One region of the Mesorhizobium sp. M7A.F.Ca.MR.245.00.0.0 genome, then DNA from elsewhere that is predicted to be linked to it. Evidence: predicted binding sites of a transcription regulator. Region 1 holds the regulator's gene; the other holds the start of a gene.
The links. The regulator LexA, encoded in region 1, represses DNA repair genes until DNA is damaged. The targets are predictions, from matches to a motif close to TGTTCNNNNTGTGTTCNG.
Positions count from the first base shown of each region.

Region 2: the regulator LexA is predicted to act here: its motif matches at 1,141-1,158, upstream of EOB80_RS13110 (YifB family Mg chelatase-like AAA ATPase).

Region 1 is NZ_RZTE01000005.1:175,835-179,998, reverse strand. It holds gene kynU (kynureninase) at 1-1,247, shown strand, start outside; gene lexA (transcriptional repressor LexA) at 1,658-2,398, shown strand; gene EOB80_RS08805 (ComEC/Rec2 family competence protein) at 2,392-4,164, opposite strand, start outside.
Region 2 is NZ_RZTE01000010.1:6,514-10,677, forward strand. It holds gene EOB80_RS13110 (YifB family Mg chelatase-like AAA ATPase) at 1-1,050, opposite strand, end outside; gene gshB (glutathione synthase) at 1,234-2,175, opposite strand; gene EOB80_RS13120 (EAL domain-containing protein) at 2,406-3,755, shown strand; gene EOB80_RS13125 (SDR family oxidoreductase) at 4,024-4,164, shown strand, end outside.

The sequences.
Region 1 (4,164 bases):
TGAGTGGATTTCCTGATCTCGCCGCAGTCGAAGCGATGGATGCCACAGATCCGCTGCGGGCCATGCGCGACCGTTTCATTCTGCCGGAGGGGGTGATCTATCTCGACGGCAATTCACTGGGGGCAGCGTCTCATGCCGTTTTCGGCGAGCTGCAGCAGGCGGCAACCCAGGAATGGGCCCAGGACCTCATCCGAGCCTGGAATACGGCCGGATGGTTCGAGATGCCGATCGAACTCGGCGATCAACTCGGACGCCTGATTGGAGCCGCGGCCGGCCAGACCGTCGTCTGCGACACGACGTCGACCAACATCTACAAGGTGCTGCATGCGGCGCTGGAGATGCGGCCGGGCCGGTCGGTCATCGTCGCCGAGGGTGACAGTTTCCCCACCGACCTGTACATCGCCGAAGGGGTGGCCTCGACACGGGACGGCGTCCTGCTGCGCCTCGCGGGCGTCGACGCGCCCACCATCGAAGAGCTGATCGACGAAAACGTCGCGGTGGTGCTGGTCAACCACGTCAACTACAAATCGGGTGAACTGCGCGACATGGCGGCGCTGACGCGCAAGGCTCATGCGGCCGGAGCGCTGATCGTCTGGGATCTATGCCACACCGCCGGCGCCCTGCCCGTCGAGCTCGATCAGGCAAATGCCGATTTCGCCATCGGCTGCACTTACAAGTACCTCAACGGCGGTCCGGGCGCACCGGCCTTCATCTATGCCGCGCAGCGCCATCACGGCGATATCAGCCAGCCGCTCAGCGGCTGGTGGGGCCATGCGCGGCCCTTTGCCTTCGAACGGGGGTATATTGCCGGCACCGGTATCCGCCGCTTTCTGTGCGGCACCCAGCCTGTCCTGTCGATGCGGGCGTTCAAAGGCGCGCTTGCCATCTGGAACGACGTCGACATGGCGGCATTGCGAAAAAAGAGCGTCGCGCTGACGGAACTGTTCATCCAGCTCGTCGAAGCAAAGTGCGGCGCCTATGGCCTCACGCTGGAGACCACCCGCGACGCGACCAGGCGCGGCAGCCAGGTGTCGTTCCTTCACGATCACGGCTATCAAATCATGCGGGCGCTGATCGAGCGCGGCGTCATCGGTGATTTTCGCGCGCCATCGACCATCCGTTTCGGCTTCACGCCGCTCTATGTCGGCTACAAGGATGTGTGGCTGGCGGTTGCGGTGCTGGAGGATATTCTGCGCACGGGCGCATGGAAGGACCAGCGTTTCGCCGTCAAGGAAGCCGTTACCTGACGCAACGATCTCCGCGATTTGCCGTCGCCGCCCTCACTGCCCGGCAGATGACGGAGGGCTGAATTCCAGCCACAAATGCCAACAGACGTTGGCGTTTTGGCTCCGTTTCGTTCACGGCAAACGAACGTCCCGAAGATTGATAGCGTCCCTTGTGGCGGTCGATCGGCAGATGATGCCAAGCCTTGGGTCGAGTATGAGCCACAGGTCATTAACCATAATGGTTTCAATGTGAGCAGGCGCATCGCCGTGGTTGGCGCCTGTCGATTGCGACCCGCTGGCAAGCGCCAGATAATTTCAGCAGCCTTAATAAATTCATTAAACTTTAAACGGTTGCAGAACACAACTGGAACAGATAGTGTTTGTTCTGGGTTTGTTTTTCGATTCTGGTTTCAGGTAATCTGGGGGCCGCCATGCTGACACGCAAGCAACATGAACTGCTGATGTTCATCCATGAACGCCTGAAGGAGAGCGGCATTCCGCCATCCTTCGACGAGATGAAGGAGGCGCTCGACCTTGCCTCCAAATCCGGGATTCATCGGCTGATCACCGCACTTGAGGAGCGCGGCTTTATTCGCCGGTTGCCCAACCGGGCACGCGCGCTGGAAGTGCTGCGATTGCCGGACTCGATCGCGCCCGGCCTCAACGCGGCAAAGAAGTTTTCGCCAAGCGTCATCCAGGGCAGTCTCGGTCAGGGTGGTGCTCTTGGCCGGCAGATCAAGCCGGCGCCTTCGCGGATGCCCTCGCCCGGCAATGATGACGATGCGGTCTCCGCCGTGTCGATACCGGTGATGGGCCGTATCGCCGCCGGTGTGCCGATCGATGCCATCCAGCATCAGACGCATTCGATCTCGGTGCCGCCGGACATGATCATGGGCGGCGCCCACTATGCGCTGGAGGTCAAGGGCGACTCGATGATCGAGGCCGGTATCTTCGACGGCGACACCGTCATCATCCGCAATGCCGACACGGCGAACCCCGGCGAGATCATCGTGGCGCTGGTCGATCAAGAGGAAGCGACGCTGAAGCGGTTCCGCCGCAAGGGCGCTTCGATTGCTCTCGAAGCCGCCAATCCGGCCTATGAAACCCGTATCTTCGGCCCAGACAGGGTCAAGGTGCAAGGCAAGCTCGTCGGCCTCATCCGCCGCTACTGAGGCGGCTGCGGGTTGGCCGCTGGCTTCTCGGGTTTCTTGAAGGGTGCCAGCCCCCTCGCCTCACGAGAGTATTTGCGATGCGTGTGCCAGGGCCGATATGGGCTATCCACCGCGAAGCTGATTGTCGCCGGTGTGGTCGCCGATTGGCGATCGAAGAAGACCGCGGCACTGCCTTTGCGAGCCAGTTGCCGCTTGGTGATGACGAGAACCAGCGGATTGCGACAGGCGTCATAGGCGGTGGCGTCATTGATGACGATCAGCTCGGCGAAGCCGCAGGCTTTCCAGGTGTCCTTGCGGTCGTCGACATAGGCAATGATCGCACCGGACATATGCCTGGCCACGCAAACGCCTGATGAGCAATAGAACGGCGATCCCGGCGGTAGCTCAACGGCGTCCGCGACGTCGAATTGCCCATCGCTCTTGTCGAACACCTCTGGCACGACGATGGTTTCTGATGTCAGGGCGCGTTTCCAGTTGTCGACGGTGAATTCGTTCGGCCGTTCCCGGCTGACGGCAAGCTCGCCGCCACCGATCGGCAACGCCACCAGCCGGGCGTCTTCCGAGATCAGCACATCCGGCGTGCGCGTATCCGAGACGGTCAGCAAGCCTGCCAGCGCGAATGGCAGAGCAGCGAGCCGCAGCCAAGTTGTCGCCATCGTCGCGATGACCAGGGCAATTGTCACCAGCAGGACAGATTGCTGCGAAATCAGCCCAACCCCATCGACAGGCGAACGTTCGGAGATCCAACCCGATATGGCGATCATCACCGTCAGACCCTTGCCCATCAGGTAGAGGGCCGGCCAATCCAATCCGAAAGGCATCAGCAGCGCGCTTGCGACAGCCAGGAACATGACGACGGTGACGATCGGCATAACCGCCAGATTGGCGAACAGGCTGAGCGGCGACACACGCTGAAAATGCCAGATGGCAAACAGCGTCGTGGCGCTGCCGGCGATGATGGAGGTCATGGCAAGGCCGGTTGCCGCGAGCACGAACTTTCGCGTCAGGAAACCGGGCATGGATCGCTTTGGGGGCGGCGGTCTTGCTTTTCCCGCGCGGTGATCGGCCCAGCCGGCATAGGCGCCGACCAGAGCCGCGGTCGCGGCGAACGACATCTGAAAACTCGGGCCGACCACCTCATGCGGCGACACCACGATGACGGCGATCGCCGAGATCGCCAGATTGCGCATGGTGAGTGCTGCTCGATCGAACAGCACGGCAATCAGCATCACCGCCAGCATGATGAAGCTGCGCTCGGCGGCAACGACGACTCCAGAGATGATGAGATAGGCCGCGATCGAGAACAGTGCGGCGACGGCGGCATACTTCTTGACCGGGCGACGCGCGGAAAAGTCGGGAAACAAGGCGAAGGCGCCGCGCAGCAAGCCCATGATGGTGCCTGCGACCAGCCCCATGTGCAGTCCCGAAATCGAGATGATGTGGTAGATGCCGGTACGTCGCATCGCCTCATTGATGTCATCGGGAATGCCGGCGCGCACGCCGACGATCAGCGCCGCGGCGATCTCGCCTTCGGCGCCGCCGACGCTCGCCCTGATATGGTCGGCGATGGCCTCGCGGGCATTTTCCACGCTAGAGGAAATTCGGGCCGGCAGCGGCATGTCGCCATCATCGCTGACGACAAGCTTGGGGTTGCCGAGAAAGAACCCGCTGCCGCCGATGCCGGCAAAATAGCTGTCGAAGGAGAAATCATAGCTGTCCGGCCGCACCGGCCCGGTCGGCGGCAAAAGCTTGGCATATCCAGTGAT
Region 2 (4,164 bases), on a different contig from region 1:
GCCGCAGCGGCACGGGTTCATCGCCGCCACCAGCTGGATACGCGCCGGATAGGTGACGCGATGGTTGGCTCGCGCGATCATGCAGTCGCCGGTCTCCAGCGGCTGGCGCAGCGCATCGAGCGTCTGCGGTGTGAACTCGGGAAATTCATCGAGGAACAGCACGCCGTGATGGGCCAGCGACACCTCGCCCGGCCGCGCGCGGATACCGCCGCCGACCATCGCCGCCATCGAGGCCGAGTGGTGCGGTGCGCGGAACGGCCGCCGGTCGGTCAATTTGCCTTCGCCGAGCTCTCCCGCCACCGAGGCGATCATCGAGACTTCCAGAAGCTCCTTCGGCGCCAGCGGCGGCAGGATCGACGGCAGCCGCTGCGCCAGCATCGATTTGCCCGAGCCCGGCGGCCCGATCATCAAGAGATTATGCCCGCCGGCCGCCGCCACTTCCAGCGCCCGCTTGGCGGTCTCCTGGCCCTTGATGTCGGCGAGGTCAGGCAAATCCAGAGCGGCGGCATGGATGCCGGCTTCCGGCCGCGACAGCACCTGCGTGCCGCGGAAATGGTTGGCGATGGCGATCAGGCTGCGCGGCGCCAGAATGTCGAATTCCTTGCCCGCCCAGGCCGCTTCCGGCCCGCAGGCGAACGGGCAGATCAGGCCCTTGCCTTCCGCATTGGCGGCGATAGCCGCCGGCAAGGCGCCGGCGACCGCGGCAATCGTGCCGTCGAGCGACAATTCTCCAAGCACGACATAGCCGGCCAGCATGTCGCCCGGAATGGCGCCAAGGGCAGCCATCAGGCCAAGCGCGATCGGCAGGTCGTAATGACTGCCTTCCTTCGGCAGGTCGGCCGGCGCCAGATTGACCGTGACTTTCTTCGACGGCATCGACAGGCCGGAAGCATGCAGTGCGGCCTGCACCCGCTCGCGGCTTTCGGCCACCGCCTTGTCGGCCAGGCCGACGATGTGCATGTTGACCTTGCCGGGCGCGATCATCACCTGCACGTCGACCGGCACAGCCTCGATGCCCTGGAAAGCGACCGTGCGAACCCGCGCCACCATCGTGCAACCCCAATTCAGGCTGGCCCCAGCCCCTGCGATCAGGCCAGGAATGGCCCGTATGGCAGACAATCACACTTCCACGTTCAAATCAAGAACATTACGGGAACATCTGAGCGCGTGGGTTGCAGCCGAATTGAGCGCGGTTGCAAAAACGGAACATGGTTAAGACAAAATGAAAACGGCTTACCCGCGCTTTCCCTCAACCGCGTCCCAGAACAGGCTGGCGATGTCGGCGCCGCCGAAGCGTTTGACCTCGCGCACGCCGGTCGGCGAGGTCACGTTGATCTCGGTCATGTAGTCGCCGATCACGTCGATGCCGACCAGGATGAAGCCGCGCTCCTTCAGCGATGGGCCGATGCGGGCGCAGATCTCGCGTTCGCGCTCCGTCAGTTCGGTCTTTTCGGCGCGGCCGCCGACATGCATGTTGGAGCGGGAATCATGCTCGGCCGGCACCCGGTTGATGGCGCCGACCGGCTCGCCGTCGATCAGGATGATGCGCTTGTCGCCCTTGCGCACGTCCTTGAGATAGCGCTGCACGATGTAGGGTTCGCGGAACATCTGGCCGAACATTTCCAGCAGCGAGGCAAGGTTGCGGTCGGCCTCCAGCAGATGGAAGATGCCGGCGCCGCCATTGCCGTAGAGCGGCTTGACGATGATGTCGCCGAACTCCTTGCGGAAGGCGGCAACTTCGAGCGGATCCTTGGTGATCAGCGTGTCCGGCATCAGGTCGGCAAATTCGGTGACGAAGATCTTTTCCGGGCTGTTGCGCACCCAGGCCGGGTCGTTGACCACGAGCGTCTTCGGGTGGATGCGTTCGAGAATGTGCGTGGTGGTGATGTAGTTCATGTCGAAGGGCGGATCCTGGCGCAGCAGGACCACATCCATCTCCGACAGGTCGGTACGCACCTTCTCGCCCAGCGAATAGTGGCTGCCCTTCTCGTCGCGCACCTGCATTTCCTCGATGCGGGCGAATACCTTGCCGTCGCGCAACGAGAGCCGATCCGGCGTGTAGTGGAAAAGCTCAAGGCCGCGCCGCTGCGCTTCCAGCGACAGCGCGAACGAGGTGTCGCCGGCGATCGACACGGTGGAGATGTGGTCCATCTGGACGGCGATTTTCAGCTTCATGGCGGGTCTCCGGCGGCTCGGATGGACGACTGTCTTGCCTGTACAGGCTCACTGCCCGTCTGCCAATCGCGACATTCCTGGGATCGGCATCCGACACCCGAATGCGCTGCTTTCATCGATCCTTCGAAACAGTCGCGGTTGCCCGTGGAAAATCGATTTCGCGATACGTTTCCTAAAGGGTTTGCTGCCAGTCTGAAAATAAATTCCGACGTCACAAAACAGGGACACCGATGCAAACTTCGTTTGGCACCGGTCAGGCAAACAGGGAGAGCACGGATCTGGCATTCACAGATCCGTTGACCGGGCTTGGCAACCATCGCCGCTTCTTCGACAAGGTCGATCGCCTGATCGCCGACCGTGCCGACGATCCCGCGCCCTTTACCGTCGGCATTCTCGACCTCGACGGCTTCAAGCCGATCAACGATCTGTTCGGCCACAAGGCCGGCGACGATATCCTGATCCAGGTGGCGATGCGGCTGCGCGCCTCGATGGACGGCCATTCCACGGTCTGCCGCATCGGTGCCGACGAATTCGCCTTTCTCTATCCCTTGGTGTTCAGCGAGGATGCAGCGGCCGAAAAGTCGCGCATGCTGATCGAAATCCTGTCGGCGCCCTATGATGTCGGCGAACGCACCGCCAGGCTTTCGGCCTCGGTCGGCTGCTCGCTGTTCTATTCGGGCGACGAGACCACGGAAATCCTCATCAACAAGGCCGAGACGGCGCTCTATCACGCCAAGCGTTCCGGCCGTGGCCGCGTCGTCGTCTACACCCGTGAGATGGAAGAGGCGGCCAAGCGCGTCACCCGCATCGAACAGGCGCTGCGCCGGGCTGTCTCGGCCGGCGAGGTGGAGCCGCATTTCCAGCCCATCGTCGATCTCAACACGCGCCGCACCATCGGCTTCGAGACGCTGGCGCGCTGGACCGATCGCGACCTGGGTTCGGTGCCGCCGACCGTCTTCATTCCCATCGCCGAGGAGCGTGGCATCATCGGCCCGTTGTCGCAGTTGGTGCTGCGCAAAGCGACCGAAGCGGCCAGAAGCTGGCCGAAGGACCTCTTCCTGTCGTTCAACCTGTCGCCATCGCAACTCGTCGACCAGAACACCGGCCTGCACATACTGGCGATCCTCGATCGCACCGGCTTCGATCCGCGGCGGCTGGAGATCGAGATCACCGAGACCGGCCTGATGAACGACCCGGCCTCGGCCGCGCAGATCGTCGAGGATCTGCGCCGCGTCGGCATCCGCGTCTCGCTCGACGATTTCGGCACCGGCCAGTCCTCGCTCGGCCGTCTGCGCGAATTCCATTTTGACAAGCTCAAGATCGACCGTGCCTTCGTCTCCTCCATTCTCGACGACCGTCCGTCGGAACACATCATCCGCGCCATTCTCGCAATGTGCGAGGGGCTCGGCATGGACGTCGTCGCCGAAGGCATCGAGCAGGAAGCGCAGGCCGACCGCCTCGTCCAGTTCGGCTGCGCCGGCGGGCAAGGCTATCTGTTCGGCAAGCCCGTCGATGCCGACGCCACGCTCGGTTACCTCCGCGATTCCTTCCGCGGCGCCCTGCGCGCCAAGGCGATCTGACCGGCGATCCTCCGCGATCCCCGACCCCAACGATGCCGCTGTGCGCACCCGGTGCGGCGCATTGTCGTTTTGTCTGACATAAGCCCTGAAATTCGACGGTTCGCCCTTGCCCGCGCGCCTTGCGTGGCTAGGATGCGCGCCGATCACGCTACAGCGCCGCGCGTCCTTTCGGACGCGCAAAGGACGCTGTAGCAATTTACATTTTGCGCATGATCCCTTTCCGAAAATCGATCCGATTTTCTGGGTCATGCGCTGGGAGACAGAAACGATGATGCCATCGGCGCATTTTGCCGACCTCGAAGGAGCCTCGGTGCTGATAACCGGCGGCGGCTCCGGAATAGGTGCTGCACTGACCGAGGGCTTTGTGCGCCAGGGCGCCAATGTCGCCTTCATCGACATCGCCGACGGC